Regions from separate parts of the Sphaerimonospora cavernae genome, predicted to be linked through region 2. Evidence: riboswitches for the same ligand, from Rfam matches in the RefSeq annotation. Region 2 holds a riboswitch; the other holds the start of a gene.
The links. A riboswitch is a leader RNA that binds a small molecule or an ion and turns the genes downstream of it on or off. The one in region 2 is predicted to bind S-adenosylmethionine.
Positions count from the first base shown of each region.

Region 1: another riboswitch for S-adenosylmethionine. It lies ahead of ACFHYQ_RS16070 (DUF3293 domain-containing protein); the one in region 2 lies ahead of ACFHYQ_RS15310 (hypothetical protein).

Region 1 covers NZ_JBHMQT010000034.1:10,366-14,709, forward strand. Annotated here, with positions in the region: gene ACFHYQ_RS16065 (hypothetical protein) at 1-146, opposite strand, end outside; gene ACFHYQ_RS16070 (DUF3293 domain-containing protein) at 861-1,799, opposite strand; SAM riboswitch class IV at 1,847-1,955, opposite strand; SAM riboswitch class IV at 2,037-2,154, shown strand; gene ACFHYQ_RS16075 (DUF3293 domain-containing protein) at 2,199-2,648, shown strand; gene ACFHYQ_RS16080 (hypothetical protein) at 2,956-3,837, shown strand; gene ACFHYQ_RS16085 (hypothetical protein) at 3,988-4,209, opposite strand.
Region 2 covers NZ_JBHMQT010000033.1:67,614-71,957, forward strand. Annotated here, with positions in the region: gene ACFHYQ_RS15300 (MFS transporter) at 1-610, opposite strand, end outside; gene ACFHYQ_RS15305 (SRPBCC family protein) at 838-1,287, shown strand; gene ACFHYQ_RS15310 (hypothetical protein) at 1,567-2,181, opposite strand; SAM riboswitch class IV at 2,230-2,348, opposite strand; gene ACFHYQ_RS15315 (barstar family protein) at 2,435-3,283, opposite strand; gene ACFHYQ_RS15320 (haloalkane dehalogenase) at 3,549-4,344, opposite strand, start outside.

The DNA of each region.
Region 1 (4,344 bases), on a different contig from region 2:
ATAAGGTCGATGAGCGGCTTCATCTGGTTCGTCTTGCCGATGAACAGAATCTGCTCGCCATCTTCATGGAGAAGATAGTGAGCCCCGTCGTCGACGACCTTGACGGCAGTGCGCTCGCGTAACGCCGAGCCCAACTGTGGGATCAAAACGTATTGCTCCCCTCGGCCACGAGCCTCCTGCCGGTCAACCAGCAGGGGCCGTTGCAGTCCAGGATGTCGATGTCGTCAAGTGAGCGGGCGATGTCATCCACCGCGATCGAGTCTTCAGTCGGTACCTCGGAGGACAGAAAGGTTGGCACGACTTGGGTGAGGTGTGTTAGTGCATGCTGAGCTGGCCAATCCGCCCACCGACTCCTTTCCCTGTACCACAACACGCTGCCGATCAGAATACGGCTCGTTCCACTTCTGATACAGGTGATGTCTCGCCAGGTACTGCGGCTGCAGCCAAAGGCGGTTCTGGTGCCGAGACGGCATGTGCGTTCTGTCGGGTCAACGCCCTGTTCCCAGCGCTTAGCGCCAGCGGCCGTTGAGATCGCCACGGACTGGGGGCGCTACCCCGAGCTGTATCTGGACCCTCGGGACCGCCGAGTCCGCCGGGGGGCTGGGGAGCCGACCGTGCGGACGGCGTCACCCGGCCTGTCCGCCCTGGCCTACATGATCGGGTCTCTGCCCCAGGTGGTGGGCGGCATGTTTCTGCTCGGCCCCACCGGCCTGTCAACGGCGTTACCACCACCGTCCTGCACAGGTCACCGGCCCCGTCGTTCACGCCCAGCAGATCCTTACAGTTTGCCCCACCTGAGGTGTAAGAGGTAGGGATCACACTTTATGTGGCTTCTGTGAATCAAGTCCACAGCCTTTTTGTTACGGTCCAGTGACGGTCGTCCGGCGTGCGAGGCCGTACCGGCTGGGAACGCTGGGCCGGATGGATACGACGCGGGCGGCCGCGCCGGCGATTCCGCCGGCGCGGGCGCCCTGGCAGGTGTCGCAGCCGAGAGCCGTGTAGAGGCAGGTGCGCCGGTCGTTCCAGTCCGTGCCGACAGCCCTCGACCTGCTGATCCACGGCCCTCCCGGGTTACGGCAGACCTCGTCCCGGGCCTCGCCGGTCATCACGCAGGGCCGCTGCGGCAGCCGGGTGACGACGACCGGGTCGCCGTCGGCGAGGGGTTCCCGGGTGTGGGTGCCGATCGGGGTCAGCAACCCCGCCGTCCAGCGCAGGACGGCCGGCTGGCCGAAGCCGCGGGCGATCTCCAGGACGAGGCTCTCCTCGGCTCCCACCACGACCACCGACTGCTCGGCCCAGGCGAACTCGGGATGGTGGCATGCGGCGTCGGTCTGCAGGTGCAGGCCGCGCTCACGCAGGTCGTCGAGCAGTCGCTTGTGCGCGTCCAGATTGTGGGTCAGGCGTCCCGGCAGGCCGCCCGGGTTCCAGCCCGTCAGCACGTGGGCGACCTCGTCCAGGGGATGCGGAATCTCGTCGGTGTCCGGCCTGCCGACCGCGGGGCCTACTCGCAGGATGTGGTCGTCCAGCGTGAGGCGGAGCACGGCGCCGGTCCAGGCGGCGGTGATGTCGGGCTGCTCGGCCGGGCGTTCGGCGACGAACAGATCGGCCAGGTCGCGCTCGGAGGCGCCGGGCCGGTGCACGTGCCACCGGACCTTGCAGTGCGGGCACTGGGCGTAGTACACGCCGGGGAACGCTTCGATGACAGGCTCGCGCGGCCCCAGATTCATGGCGTTGTAGAAGACGCCGCAGCCGGGGCAGTGGGTGCGGCGCAGGGCGTAGGAGTCGTTCGGGACGGGCATGACGCACCTCCGGGGCCTGGGACCCCGGTAGCCTGACCGGCCCCGGTGATCCGCCGTTCTCCGCGCGCCTCGCGCGAAGCGGGTCGTCACCCGGGGCACCCGCAGCGGGCGGGATGCCGTCCAGCGAGCCGGGGCTTGACGCTGGAACTCATGACCCAGGGCCGGACATTAGCGACGTAAGCCGTTTATGGTCAATACCTGGACAGAAACCGGCCGGCTGTGCCAGCATCTGGCCCGGGTCACGAAGCCGACCACGCCCCTGGATCAGAGTCGGCTGGCAACCTCGCCTCACCGCGCAAGGTGCCCTCCAGGGAAGACCTGGCCGCTGTCGGCCTGGCAGGGGCAAGTGCGGATCTCCCTGCCCTCGGGTAAGGGGGTCCCGGAACATCAAGGACCCTCATGACCTCGTCCTGGGACCTCTACTGCACGGCGGTCGTCCGCTTCCAGCTGGATGCCGCCGTTGTGGAACTGACCCCGGCCGCGCCGGGGACGTGCGCCGGCGTCCTGCCGCCGGCCGCAACGGTCCATGTGATCACCGCGTTCAACCCAGGCGGCCGTACGGTTCCCCGGGACGTCAACGCCCACGCCCAGGCGGCGCTGGTCGCCGAGATCGATGCCCTCGGCCTGCGGTGGTGGCCCGCCGCCGGAGGGGATTTCGTCGCGGGGCATATCGAGGACAGCGTGGCCGTCGCCGGTCTGGACGACCGTGCGGCCCGCGCGCTCGGCCGCCGCTACGGCCAGGACGCCGTTTTCACCTGGACCCCCGGTGCCTGGCGCCTGCTGTCGTGCCGGGACATCCGTACGGCAACGTTCGGCTGGGTCGCTCGTACGCACTCGGTCGCGGCCTGACCCGCGTTTTCCTCGGAAAGGTGCTTAATGGAAGTTTTGGACGCCTCCTGGGAGGAACTGCGGGATGCGGCCGCACGGTGTTCCCGTGCGACCGCCCTCCGGTACGACGAGGTCCTGCGAGACGGGTGCGGCGTCGCCTTCTATCGCGTGCTGATGGCGGACCCGGAGCACCGCGTACACATCGAGGCCCGTACGTACGGCGGTCCCGGAGCCGAGTTCACCGGCGCCTGCCCGCCTATACACGCGCAGCGTCGCGCACGAGACGCTCGTCCTGCTGCAGACGGGCTTCCGGCTCGGGCCGGAGGGGATGGTGGGGCAGGATCCCGAGGTCCTTCTGAGCACCTCCGCGAGCACCTCCGACAATCCGGTCGGCCGTGCGTCCGCGCTGGCCAGGGCCGTGGAGCTCCTGGCCGCCCGCGACCCGGGAGACCCTCGTCTCCCAAAGGCGTACCTCACCCTGGCCCACCTGTACGGCACGCTCGGCGAGGGTGAACGGTCGGCGGAGGCCGCGCGGGCGGCCGTGCGCTCCCTCCGGGGTCTTACGGGGACGGACGAGGAGAGCGCCATCGAGGTGCTGTTCCGGGCGGCCGAACTGGCGGCCGGTCACGAGCGGTGGGAGGAGGTGCGCGAGCTCGCCACGGATGCGCTGGCGCGGATCCGGCCGCTGCAGGACGGCCTGAGCGACGAGGAGTTCACCGACGCGCCGTTCGCGGAGGAGCGCATCCGGCTCGCCTGCTGGGCGTCCCGTTCCCTGCACGACCGCCCGGAGGAGTCCCTGGCGCTGTTCCACGAGGCGGTCCGGATGTACGGCAGGCATCTGTCGGCCTTCGATTTCGTCGACAGTGCTCTGGTCGGCGAGATCCTCGGCTGCCGGCGGGAAGACCCGCTCAGGCCGGAGGGCGAACCGCACGGCACGCTGGTCATCCACGAGCTCGGCGGGGTGCTCTTCATCGAGGAGCAGGCCGAGATGGAGCAGCGTGAGGCGTACATCCTCGCTGTCGAGCAGGCCCGCACGTACGGGCAGGCCAGGGCCGCGGGAGCACCCGTGGACGACTTCGACCTCTACGAGAGCTACTACCTGGACCGAAGGCCGTCTGGCACAACGACAACCCGATCGACGCACGGAAACCGTTCGAGGTGCGGGCGCCGCAGGGGGGGTTGCGCGACCGACAGCTCTCTGTTGGGGTAGGTCAAGGTCTTCAAACTGTGTCAGGGGAAGGTCGACGCGAACAACCACATCCAGTGGGGCGTCTGCTGGCCACCCGTGTGGCCGGGAGGGCGCTGACGGGCTCACCCCGCAGAGGGGACGCCGACAGCGGCGGTCGGTGCCGGGGGCAGATCACGCCCCGGCGCTGCCGCCGCTGAGGTTGGCTTGGATGTCGCCCTGCTTCTGTTCCACCACGCTTTTGATCAGGGTGGCCAGGCCCAGTGCGACCCCGGCGATGATGGCCGTGATGATCACCCATTCCACGGCTGAGGCTCCACGTGTCGGCGCCGTCTGGGCGCGGTAGACCCGAACGGACAGGCAGGCGCGCAGGTAGATGATCCAGGGGTGGTTCACGGGGCCTCAACATCTTCCATGGGGGCGGACGAGGGTTCGCGCAGGGGCGCAGAGCTGGAGTAGCTCTCAGGGTAACGTAATATTACTGTGTGGAATCGACCATGTGCGCATTGTGATTGATGGGGTTGTGAAGAT
Region 2 (4,344 bases):
ACCCCGCCGGGACGGCCGCCGCCGCCTCCCGGGGCCGTACGGCAGGCCGGAACAGCAGCGCCACCACCGCCGCCGCCAACACGAAGGACAGGACCGAGAACAGGTAGGGGCCGGACAGAACGGGCAGCCCGAGCCGTACGCCGAGCCTGTCCCCCACCTCGCTGAGGTTGGGGCCGGCCACCGACCCGATGGTGGTCGCCCAGATCACCGTCGACATCGCCCTGGCCTGGGTGGCGGGCGGGACGTCGTCGGCCGCCGCGTACCGGGTCTGCAGGTTCACCGCCTGCGCGACGCCGAAGAAGGCCAGCGCGGCCAGCAGGACGACGATGTTGGAGATCATAGCGGCGGCGATGATCAGAGCGCCGCCGATGGCGGCGAGCGCATAGCCCAGGGTGAGCGACCAGCGCCGCCCGTACCGGGACGCGATCGCGGCCAGCGGCACCGCGGCGACCGCCGCGCCGAGCACGTTCGCGGCCGAGCCCAGCCCCGCCATCGTGGTGCCGCCGACCGCTTCGATGAGCAGCGCACCGACCGCGACCCCGGCGGCGACTCCGACTCCACCGAGCAGGTTGGCGGCAACAAGGACCCCGATTCTGCCTAAACCACCCACTGGGCCACCTTTCGTTTGCCTGTCGCCATCATCCGGCATTCAGGTAGGAGTCCGGCACAGGTTTTCCGGCCGCGGCGACCGGATCAACAGGGCGTAGTAGGCGTCGACCGCAGGCTGACCAGGGTGATCGGGACCGTGGGGAGGCCTCCTCACTTCCGTAGATCGTTTCTTTGTAGGATGCGGGAGACGACGCTCGTCACGCCCAACTGACCCGGGGGTCGACCGTTATGCGATTCGAGACCGGCATCGACATCGACGCGTCTCCGGAGCGGATCTGGCGGGTCATGACGGACGTGGCCAGGTGGCCCGAGTTCCTGCCCACGGTGACCGAGCTCGAGTTTCTCGGCAACGGTCAAGGGGACGGTCCACTGGGCCTCGGCAGCCGTGTCCGGATCAAACAACCGGGGCTTCCCGTGATGGTCTGGCAGGTGACCGAGTTCACGGAGGGCGACTCCTTCGCCTGGCAGGCGACCAGCGGAGGCGTGACCACGGTCGCGGGGCACCCGATCACACCTCGACCGGGCGGCGGATCGCTCCTCCTCACGATCGACCAGTCCGGCCTGCCGGCGCCGCTGGTGGGCCTGCTCACCGGCGGGCGGACCCGCCGGTACATCCGCACGGAGGCCAAGAGCATGAAACTCCGCTGCGAACTCGACCGCGACTCCGGCTCGCGATAGTCCGGCCGATGACATGGGTGAATCTTCGGGGGGCATGAGAGGCGTCTGGCTCGCGGCCGCACTCGCCGGGCTCGCCGCCTGCGGGACGGCGTCCGCGGCGTCCGCTCCCCCGACGCGTTACCAGGCCGACGGATTCGTGCTCGCCGACGCGCGACACGGCCCACAGCTCTGCGCCGGCGTCGCCTTCTCCATGCCGCCCCAGTGCGCCGGGCCCGACATCGTCGGGTGGGACTGGAACACGGTCGAGCACGACGCCCAGGGTGGCGTGCGCTGGGGCGACTACCACGTGGTCGGCACCTGGGACGGCGAACGGCTCACGCTCACCGAGCCGCCTCGCCCCGCGAAACGCCCCGATGCCCCACCTGATCGGTCTGGCTTCACCCCGTCACCGTGCCCGGAGCCCATCGGGGGGTGGCGCCCGGTGGACCCGGCGAAGGCCGCGCCGGCGGCAGCGACACAGTTCCACACGGTCATGGTCTTCACGGCCCGGTTCGCCGCCCCTACGGCGGTGCTGACGAGGGGGAATCCCTCCGCCCTGCCGGGGGCGCTGATCATGACCTTGCCGGACGCCTGCGCGGCCACCCCCGCCGCTCGCAGTGCCGTTCCGATATCCCGGACGGGTGTCAGGCGGCGGAGCCGCACCGCCTCGTCCTGCTGTCCGGCGGCCCGCATCCATGCCGCCAGGCAGGTCCGGACCAGCCAGTCCTGCGCGAGGCGGACGCGGTCCCCGTCCCTGCCGTCATCGGCCGTTCCCGCGAGGTGGGGAAGCACCGGGCGGAGTCGCAGGCAAAGCTCGTCGGGGAAGGCGGCGTCGATCACCTGCACGGCTGAACTCAGGACCGGCGAGATGTCGTGGACCGCGGCGTCGCGGAAGAAGTCGCGTTCGTAGGTCATGAAGGTCCTCTGGCTGTCAGGGGACCCCCTTACCGGGAGAGGCAGGGAGATCCGCGCTTGCCACTGCCGATGCCGGCAGCGGCCAGGTCTTCCCTGGAGGGCACCTTGCGCGGTGAGGCGAGGTTGCCAGCCGACGATCGTCCAGGGGCGCGATCGGCTTCGTGACCCAGCACCGATCCTGGCACGCCCACCGTCTCCTCGTCCACCTCAAACTCTCCGTGTATTTGATTCACTCTCACTACCGACAAAACGTTCATCGCAGTTCAACCTCGGCCCCGCGGTCGGTGAAGATGCCGAGCAGGTCTTGCAAGGTGATCGCCGGGCCCCAGGATCGCTGGTCGTAGGCCGGGCGGTCATAGCCCGGCACGAGGTGCCGACGGGCCACGTCGGCGTCGCGCCAGATGAGCCGGAACGGCGGCGCAGCCCCCCACTGACCGCGCAGGCAGTCATCAAGCGCGGAAAGGTTCCAGCCGAAGTAGCCGCCGGGGCCGTTGATGGCCTCACCCAGAGCGCAGTAAAAGCCCTCGATGTCGGTGACGAACCGGCCGTCGAGGTGGTAGGTGCCTCCGGCGGGCCGGTCAGGCTGCCCGTCGGGGTGGTGGCACAGGGCCGCGCCGGACCATTGGTGCCGCAGCGCCCGGTCGTAGCCGGCCCACAGGTTGGGCCGGATCGGTCGGCCTATGTGCCACAGTTCCCAGATCGCGCGGGCACCGCTGGGCAGGGGCTCATAGAGCCCGTCGTCGAGGATGAGGTCGATCAGGCCCGTGCCGAGGCGGGAGGGGCCTGCTCCGGTTACGGTGGCCGACACCATCTTGGCCATGGCCACCGTGCGCCCGCTGCGGTCGACGGCGTGAATCACTGCCCGCAGGTGGCGCCGCCGGGCCGATCGCCGCTCCAGCAGGGCCTGCAGCGGCGGCTCGGGCCGACAGCCGATCAGGGTGAACTGCTCCGGGACCGGGGGCGGCGCGGGCTCGACGAACAAGCCGTCGATCTCGGCGCACAGCGCCAGGGGGACGTCGGAGTCGTCCACGCCGCTGCTGCCGTCATCGATCAGCAACCACCGCAGCGGCACATCCTGCCCCCAGGTCCATGCCTGATCCATCCGGCCTCCGGTTCGAGATGATGCCGTCACCCGGCCGCGACTCTACTGCCGTTCACTGAGTATCAGTGTTTCTCAGTGTTTCTCAGTGATTTCGCCCGTTTCCTGGCGAAGGTCCCCGCCTCCCAATCTCGGGTCTGACTACGTGGTCGTCACACCCCGTCGCCCAGGACAAGAGAACGTTGGGGGCGATAGCAGTCAGGGCCGCACCGCACCGGTCTTCCTGTCTCTGGCGATCTCGAACTCGGCCGGTTGGTGACGTACGGCCCTACTGCTGGGACCATGCGCGGACGAAGGCCGCGACGACCTCGCCCAGCTCGTGTCCGGCGTCCTCCTGCAGGAAATGACCGGCGTTCGCGATGACGGGGTGATCGAGGCCGGCCGCGCCGGGGATCGTCTTCTTCAGGATCGGCGCCATGCCACCGGTGATCGGGTCCCGGTCGGAGAATGCCACCAGGAATGGCAGGTCGAGCGTGGCGAGGACCGCCCAGGCGGCCCGGTTGGCCGGCGCGGCGGGATCATCGGGCGTGGTGGGCACCAGGTTCGGCATCGCCCGCGGCCCGGCCTTGTACTCCTCGGCCGGGAACGGCGCGTCATAAGCGCGCAGGACGGTGTCCGGCAGCGTGGTGACGCACCCGGACCGAACGAGCCGGGCGACGTCGAGCACGGGCGCGTTCCGTACGGTCTCCCGGAACCGGTGCCACACCTGCGGCATCGGGATGTCACCGGTCGGCAACCCCGTGTTGGCCGCGACGACCCGGGCGAAGCGGTCCGGATGCTCGGCGACGAGCCGCAGCCCGATCAGGCCACCCCAGTCCTGCCCCACCAGTGTCACGTCCCGCAGGCCGAGCGCGTCGAAGGCGAGCGACCTGACCCACTCCACGTGCCGGGCGTAGGTGTGATCCTCCACCCTCGACGGCTTGTCCGACCGGCCGAAACCGATCAGATCCGGGGCGATGGCCCGGCAGCCCGCCTCGGCGAGCACCGCCATGACGTGGCGGTAGAGGAACGACCAGCTCGGCTCGCCGTGCAGGAGCAGCACGACGGGTCCGTCGGCCGGGCCG